Regions from separate parts of the Paracoccus angustae genome, predicted to be linked through region 1. Evidence: riboswitches for the same ligand, from Rfam matches in the RefSeq annotation. Region 1 holds a riboswitch; the other holds the start of a gene.

Region 1 (3,874 bases):
GGCCAGCCCGCCGATGGTGGTGCATTCGCCGATGCCGGCGATGCCGTCGCTGCAATGAACGCGGACGATCATCAGCACCTGCCCGTTCATGGTCGCGACCGACAGCTTGTGCGGGCGGATCGTGGGCAGATCCAGGATCACCGTTTCGACCCGCGTCACGACAGGGGCGGCGGCAAGAGACGGGGAAAGCGGGGCGTATGGCTGGTTCATGACGCAAGGATGCCAGCGGAACCCGCCGCCCGTCCAAGATCATTTGCGTTTGCAACGATACCCTGAAGGTATAATATGGCGGAAGGGTTTGGCGATCAGTGGTTTGGAACGCCGTCGCATACCCCGAACAAAGGCGATTTCGACGATTTGGAGGGCGGGCCGATGGATCTGCGGCAGTTGCGATACTTTGCCGCCGTGGCGCGAGAGCGGAATTTCACCCGCGCGGCCGAAATCCTTCACATCGCGCAGCCCCCGCTCAGCCGCCAGATCCAGCTGCTGGAGGAGGAACTGGGCGTCGCCCTTATCCTGCGCAAAACCCGGCCCATCAAGCTGACCGACGCCGGGCGGCTGTTCTATGAACAGGCGTTGCAGGTCCTGGGCCGCGTGGACCAGATGAAGGATGCGACGCGCCGGGTGGGAATGAACCGCAACCGGGTGCTGTCCATCGGCTTCGTGGCCTCGACATTGTATGGCGGGCTGCCGGTGCTGGTGCGCAAGCTGCGCCAGAGCGCGCCGGAACTGGACATCCAGTTGCTGGAGATGCTGTCGATCCAGCAAATCCCCGCGCTGAAGGAAGGGCGCATCGACCTGGGCTTCGGCCGGTTGAAGCACGCCGATCCCAACATCGCCAGCACCGTCCTGCGCGAGGAAAGACTGGTCGCCGCCCTGCCGCTGGACTCGCCGCTGGCGCGGGACGACACCCCGCTGCCCCTGGGCGCCCTTGGCGGGCAACGGCTGATCGTCTATCCCAAGGAGCCGCGTCCAAGCTTTGCCGACCAGGTGCTGGGCCTGCTGCACGAGGCCGACATCCACCCCCTCGACGTGCTGGAGGTGCGCGAGATCCAGACCGCCCTTGGCCTTGTCGCGGCCGAGTCGGGGATTTGCATCATTCCGTCCTCGGCCCGGCAGATGCGCTCGGACGTGCGCTTTCGCGTGATCGACAGCCCGCGCGCGATCTCGCCGGTGATCCTTTTCCACCGCGCCGGGGACAATTCGCGCTATCTCGACCTGGTGAAGCGCCTGATCCGGGACATGTACGCCGAAAAGCCCGCCTGGCTGGAGGCCAACAACCATCGCGCTCCGATCTCCGAGAACGGCGACCCGACCTCATCCGAGCGTTAGCCGCACCCGGGGCGATCGGACCCTTGCGGATGATGGCCGCGATCTCGGGCCTGCGGCAGGGGCAAGCACGATGTCGCGGGTGGCCGGAACGCCGAAGGGCAATGCCGCCGATGCATTCTTGAATGGCGCCGACGGACAAGCATCAGACCACCGTCCAGCCTCCGCGCGCCACCTTTGCCCGGCCGGTTCCTCGACAGCCGCCGGGGGGAAACCCCGGCGGCTGTCGCGCCGTCCGGACGGACGCCCGGGTTGCTGTCTCGGTCCGGCACGCCCGCGTTCCTGCGCGCGCGGGATGTCCGACCTGACATCCCCTGATGCGGCAATGGCAGGCGGGGGTGCCGCTGTTGCCTGGCGCTTTGTCTTGCAAGGGAACAGATGCACGGCGGCTTCCGAACATCGGCTTTGTCCGGTTCGACGCTGAACACACGGCCATGGCGCCTGACGCATCCGACGCTTGCCCTTGCTTCGCGCGTGGGCGCGCCCTGACTGCCGAGCGGACTCGGGTCCGGTTCTGGAGCGGCGCCGAAAACCGCTGGACGGCTGGCGGTTGATCCGCTACCAAGGCGCCAAGACTATCCGTTGGGGTGTCCCGTCGCGGGGCTGAGAGGTGCAATGCGCGCCGACCCATCGAACCTGATCCGGGTCATGCCGGCGGAGGGAACGGATAGGCAGACGCGCCGCCCGGTGCCGCATCCCGTCTGCCGCCGCCCGCCCCTGCCATGCCCCGAAACGCCGCAGGAGGGGCAGATGACACCAACCGTGTTGACCATCGCTGGGTCGGACAGTGGCGGGGGCGCCGGGATCCAGGCCGACCTCAAGGCCGTGTCGGCGCTCGGCTGCTATGGCGCCAGCGCCGTCACGGCGGTGACGGCGCAGAACACCCGGGGCGTGTCGGCCGTTCATTTCGTGCCGCCGGACCTGATCCGGGCGCAGATCGACACGGTTCTGGACGACATCGCCGTTCACGCGGTCAAGATCGGCATGGTCGGATCGGCGGCCGCGATCGCCGCGGTGGCCATGTCCTTGCGCGATTGCGCGGTTCCGGTGGTTCTGGACCCGGTGATGATCGCCAAGGGCGGCGACGCGCTGATGGAGGACGACGCCATCCCCGCCCTGGTCCGCGACCTGCTGCCCTTGGCCCATGTCCTGACGCCCAACCTGCCCGAGGCCGCGCGCCTGCTGGGCGGACCCGCCGCCGACACCGAGGCCGCGGCCATCGCGCAAGGCATGGCCCTGCGCGCGCTTGGCCCCCGCCATGTGCTGATGAAGGGGGGCCATGCGGCGGGCGCGCATTGCACCGACATCCTGGCCGGTCCCGGCGGCACGGCGCGCTTTTCCTCGCCCCGCATCCGCACCCGGAACACGCACGGCACGGGATGCGCGCTGTCGGCGGCCATCGCGGCGGGGCTGGCCCAAGGGCTTGCGGCGGCCGAGGCGGTGGGCCGCGCGCACCACTGGCTGCACGGTGCGATCCGGGCCGCCGACGATCTGGCGGTGGGCGGCGGCAACGGTCCGGTGCATCACTTCCACGCGCTGTGGCCGCGCCGGACCGGGGCCGCCGCATGACCGTGACCGTTGTCGGCGGCGGCGTTCTGGGCCTTTGCATCGCCACCGAGCTGAACGGGCGCGGCATTGCCGCCGCCATCCGCGACGACGCCCCCGGCCCCCGGGCCTGTTCCTGGTGGGCGGGCGGAATGCTGGCGCCCTGGTGCGAGGCCGAAAGCGCCGACAAGGCCGTCCTGCGCCACGGCCTGTCCGCCGCCGACTGGTGGCAGGGCCAGGGCGTCCCTGTCACGCGCAACGGAACGCTGGTGGTCAGCCTGTCCCGCGACGCAGGCGCGCTGTCGCGATTTGCCCGGCGCAGCGGGGGACACCAGACGCTCGACGCATCCGGCATCGCCGCCCTTGAACCCGACCTTGCGGGCCGCTTCTCCCGCGCGCTGTTCTTCGCGGAGGAGGCCCACCTGGCCCCGCGCCAAGCCTTGGCGATCCTGTCCGAACGCCTGCGGCGCACCGAAACGGCGACCGGCACCGTGATCGACTGCCGCGGCCTGTCCGCCCGCGACGCGCTGCGCGACCTGCGCGGCGTCCGGGGCGAGATGCTGGTGATCCGCTGCCCCGAGATCCGGCTGTCCCGCCCCGTCCGGCTGCTGCATCCCCGGATGCCGCTTTACGTCGTGCCGCGCGGCGACGGCGTGTTCATGCTGGGCGCCACGATGGTCGAAAGCGTCCGGCGCGGTCCGCCCACCGCGCGCGCCGTGCTGGAACTGCTGTCGGCGGCCTTTGCGCTGCACCCCGCCTTTGCCGAGGCCGCGGTGCTGGAACTGGGCGCCGACGCCCGGCCCGCCTTTCCCGACAACCTGCCCCGCATCCGCCGCGTGGGGGGCGTCATCCACGCCAACGGCCTTTACCGCCACGGCTTTCTGCTGGCCCCGGCGGTGGCCCGCATGGTGGCCGACCATCTTCAACACCAGACCAGACCGGAGTTCATGGATGCGGATCATCCTTAACGGCAGCCCGCGCGACGTCGCCGCCGCCACCC
Region 2 (3,874 bases), on a different contig from region 1:
CAGGGTGACGGTGGCGATGGGTCCGATCAGGAACCCTGCGGCCCCTGTGATCACAAGCGCGTCGCCGAGCCGGTGCCAGCCGCCCGGTGCCATGGGCATGTGATCCGCATCCAACCCCGCTCCGAAGGCCGCCGGCATGGTGATCCAGCGCGCCAGCATCATCGCCGCCACGCAGATCGCGATCTGGATCAGCCCCAGGCTGGCCGCCCGGCCCAGGTCGAAGTCGAAACGGAACGCCTGGTAGATCGCCAGTTCCACCGTTGTGGCGCGCGGCCCGCCGCCAAGCGCCAGCGCCACGGTGAAGCTGGTCAGGCAGACCAGGAACACCGCCAGCCAGACGCCCGGCAGCACGGCGCGCAGCATCGGGCGTTCCAGGTGCCGCGCGGTGTCGCGGGGACCAAAGCCCAGGGACGCGGCCAGGCGGAAGCGTTCGGCCGGAATCGCCTGCCAGCCTTGCAGAACCAGCCGCACCGACAAGGGCAGGTTGAAGAACACGTGCGCCAGGATCACGCCTTGCCAGCCATAGATCGAGATCTCGGGCAGGCCCAGGGCGCGCAGCCCGTCGTTGACCGCGCCGTTGCGGCCGAACACCGACACCAGCCCCATGACCGCCACGATCACCGGCAGGATGAAAGGCGCGCCCAGCAGCGTCACCAGCGCCCCGCGTCCCGCAAAGCGCCGCCGCGCCAGGGCGCGCGCCACGGGAACCGCCAGCAAGGCCGACAGCGCGGCCGACGCGGCGGCCTGCCACAGCGTGAACCAGACCGCCCGCCAGTCCCAGGGACCAAGGCCCCCCAACCCCTGCGCCGCCCAGGCGACGGCGGCCAGCGTGCCCCCGATCAGCAGCGCCAGCCCGGCGGCAACGGCGGCGCCCCCCGCCTCGGCCCGCGTCAGCCCGAGAATGCCCGCAGCCATTCGTCGAGCGCGGTTGGCCGCAGCGCCTCGGCCTCGTTTTCGGAATAGAACAGGGTCTTTTCGGGGCGCGGCAGGTCGCGCATGACGGGCGGCCAGTCCGCCTGGGGCAGCTTGGCGGGCAGGGACCAGTTGGCCAGCGGAACCGTCGCCTGGAATTCCGGGGTCAGGATCCAGTCCATGAAGCGTTGGGCCAGTTCCGGCTGGTCGGTGGTGCGGACCCGGGCCGCGACCTCGGCCATGAAGTAATGGCCTTCGGGAAAGATCGCGGCCTTCTTGGTCGTGTCGTTCTCGGACGCGATGTGATAGGCGGGCGAGGTGGTGTAGGACAGAACCATGTCGGCCTCTCCTTCCGTGAACATCCCGTAGGATTCCGACCAGCCCTTGGTCACGGTCAGCACCTTGGGGGCCAGCTTGGCCCAGGCCTGAGGCGCGTCATCGCCGTAAACCGCCTTGACCCACAGCAGCAGCGCCAGGCCCGACACCGAGGACCGCGGATCCTGGATCACGATCTTCAGGTCGTCGGGGGCCTCCAGCAGTTCGGCGAAACTGGCGGGCGGGTTTTCCAGTCGGGTTTCGTTGTACATGAAGGCCGTCTCGCCCCAGTTGTAGGGCAGGAAGATGTCGTCCGTCCATGCGATGGGCAGCGACAGCCCGGTCGTGTCCTGCCCGTGCGGCGCGAACAGGCCGGATGCGCGGGCGCGGGCGGTCACGTCGGTGTTCAGGCCGAAAACGATGTCGGCCTCGGTCCGCTCGCCCTCCATCAGGATGCGCGACAGCTCGTCGCCCGCGACAAAGCGCAGGTCGCAGGCGCAGAAGGCCTCGAAACCCTTTTCGATCTGGGGGCCGGGGCCCCATTCGCTGGCAATGGATTCGCCCGCATAGACGGTCAGGACGGGCTTGTCCTGCGCGGTGGCGGGGGTGGCGGCCAGCAGGGCAAGCATCAGGGGCAGTCTCATCGCCGTCTCCTTTCCGAAAGGATCACGAAAGAAAGGGCAGCGTCACCTTCCCTCCGCCGGTTTTAGCCGGATCAGGTTCAACGGGTCCGCATGCGCGTCTCAGCCGGATGGCCCCCCGAGGTGCGCCCAAATGTAGGGATTTCATGCGCCCGCGCAAGCGGCTAGAAACGCCGCCATGACAAAGGACAGCACCGACCAGCCGACCCCGATGATGGCGCAGTACCTGGCGATCCGGGACGCCAATCCCGGCGCGCTGCTGTTCTATCGCATGGGCGACTTCTACGAGATGTTCTTTGACGACGCGGTGGCCGCCGCGGGCGCCCTGGACATCGCCCTGACGAAACGCGGCACTCATGGCGGGGAACCCATCCCGATGTGCGGCGTGCCGGTTCATTCGGCCGAATCCTATCTGCTGACGCTGATCCGCAAGGGGTTCCGCGTCGCCATCGCCGAGCAGATGGAGGATCCGGCCGAGGCGAAGAAGCGCGGGTCGAAGTCGGTGGTGGCCCGCGACGTGGTGCGGCTGGTGACGCCCGGAACGCTGACCGAGGAATCGCTGCTGGAAGCGCGGCGGCACAACTATCTGGCGGCCTTTGCCCGGGTGCGGGACGATTGCGCCCTGGCCTGGGCGGACATTTCCACCGGCGCCTTTCAGGTGATGGACTGCGCCCTGGCGCGGCTGGCCCCGGAACTGGCCCGCCTGGCCCCGCGCGAGGTGCTGGCGGCGGGGCACGAGTTGCGCGATCTGGTCGAGGATGCCGGGGCGGCGCTGACCGACCTGCACGCGTCCGCCTTTGACAGCGCGGCGGGGCAGCGGCGGCTTTGCGCGCTTTACGGGGTGGAAACGCTGGACGGCTTCGGCAGCTTCACCCGCGCCGAACTGGCGGCCATGGGGGCCATCGTCGATTACCTGGAGCTGACGCAGAAGGGCAAGCTGCCCCTGCTGCGCCCGCCGGTCCGCGAACGCGCGGGCGGAGCGATGGGGATCGACGCGGCCACCCGGCGCAACCTGGAACTGACGCAGGCCCTGGGGGGCGGGCGCGAGGGCTCGCTGCTGGCGGCCATCGACCGGACGGTCACGGCGGCGGGGGCGCGGCTGCTGGAACGCCGCATCGGCGCCCCGTCCCGCGATCTGGCGCTGATCCACGCCCGGCAGGACGCGGTGGCGATGCTGGTGGATGACCCGCGCCTGACGGCCGACCTGCGCACGGCCCTGGCGCGCGTGCCCGACATGGACCGCGCCTTGTCGCGGCTGGCGCTGGACCGGGGCGGGCCGCGCGACCTGGCCGCGATCCGGGCGGGGCTGGCGCAGGGGGCGGCGATCGCGGCCCGGCTGCCGGACGACGCGGCGCCGGTGCTGGCGGATGCCGTGCGCGACCTGACCGGGCACGACGAATTGATCGCCCTGCTGGACGCGGCGCTTGTGGCCGAACCGCCGCTGCTGGCCCGCGACGGCGGCTTTGTCGCGGCGGGCCACGACGCCGATCTGGACCAGACCCGCCGGCTGCGCGACGAAGGCCGGGGCGTGATCGCCGGAATGCAGGCGGATTATGCCGCACTGGCTGGCGTCCAAAGCCTCAAGATCAAGCACAACAACGTGCTGGGCTATTTCATCGAAACGACGGCCACCCATGCCGAACGCATGATGGCGCCGCCGCTGAACGCGACCTTTATCCACCGCCAGACCACCGCGAACCAGATCCGCTTCACCACCGTCGATCTGTCGGAACTGGAAACGCGCATCCTCAACGCCCGCGACCGCGCGCTGGAGATCGAGCGCGGCATCTTCGACCGTCTGCGCCGGGCGGTGCTGGACCGGGCCGCGCTCATCGGCCAGGCGGCCCGCGCCCTGGCCGAGATCGACCTGGCCGCCGCCCTTGCCGACATCGCGGCGGGCGAGGGCTGGACGCGGCCCCTGGTCGATGACAGCCGCGCCTTTGTGATCGAAGGGGGCCGTCACCCGGTCGTGGAACGCGCGCTGCGACGCAAGGCGGAAAGCTTTG

The links. A riboswitch is a leader RNA that binds a small molecule or an ion and turns the genes downstream of it on or off. The one in region 1 is predicted to bind thiamine pyrophosphate.
Region 2: it holds a riboswitch for thiamine pyrophosphate, as region 1 does, so the genes downstream of both, ACFOM8_RS14245 (thiamine ABC transporter substrate-binding protein) here and thiD (bifunctional hydroxymethylpyrimidine kinase/phosphomethylpyrimidine kinase) in region 1, are expected to answer to the same signal.

Annotation. Positions count from the first base shown of each region.
Region 1 covers NZ_JBHRXY010000017.1:39,403-43,276, reverse strand. Annotated here, with positions in the region: gene ACFOM8_RS16195 (muconate/chloromuconate family cycloisomerase) at 1-210, opposite strand, end outside; gene ACFOM8_RS16190 (LysR family transcriptional regulator) at 286-1,332, shown strand; TPP riboswitch at 1,903-2,009, shown strand; gene thiD (bifunctional hydroxymethylpyrimidine kinase/phosphomethylpyrimidine kinase) at 2,080-2,898, shown strand; gene ACFOM8_RS16180 (FAD-dependent oxidoreductase) at 2,895-3,842, shown strand; gene thiS (sulfur carrier protein ThiS) at 3,826-3,874, shown strand, end outside.
Region 2 covers NZ_JBHRXY010000012.1:71,013-74,886, reverse strand. Annotated here, with positions in the region: gene ACFOM8_RS14250 (thiamine/thiamine pyrophosphate ABC transporter permease ThiP) at 1-915, opposite strand, end outside; gene ACFOM8_RS14245 (thiamine ABC transporter substrate-binding protein) at 891-1,871, opposite strand; TPP riboswitch at 1,903-1,999, opposite strand; gene mutS (DNA mismatch repair protein MutS) at 2,047-3,874, shown strand, end outside.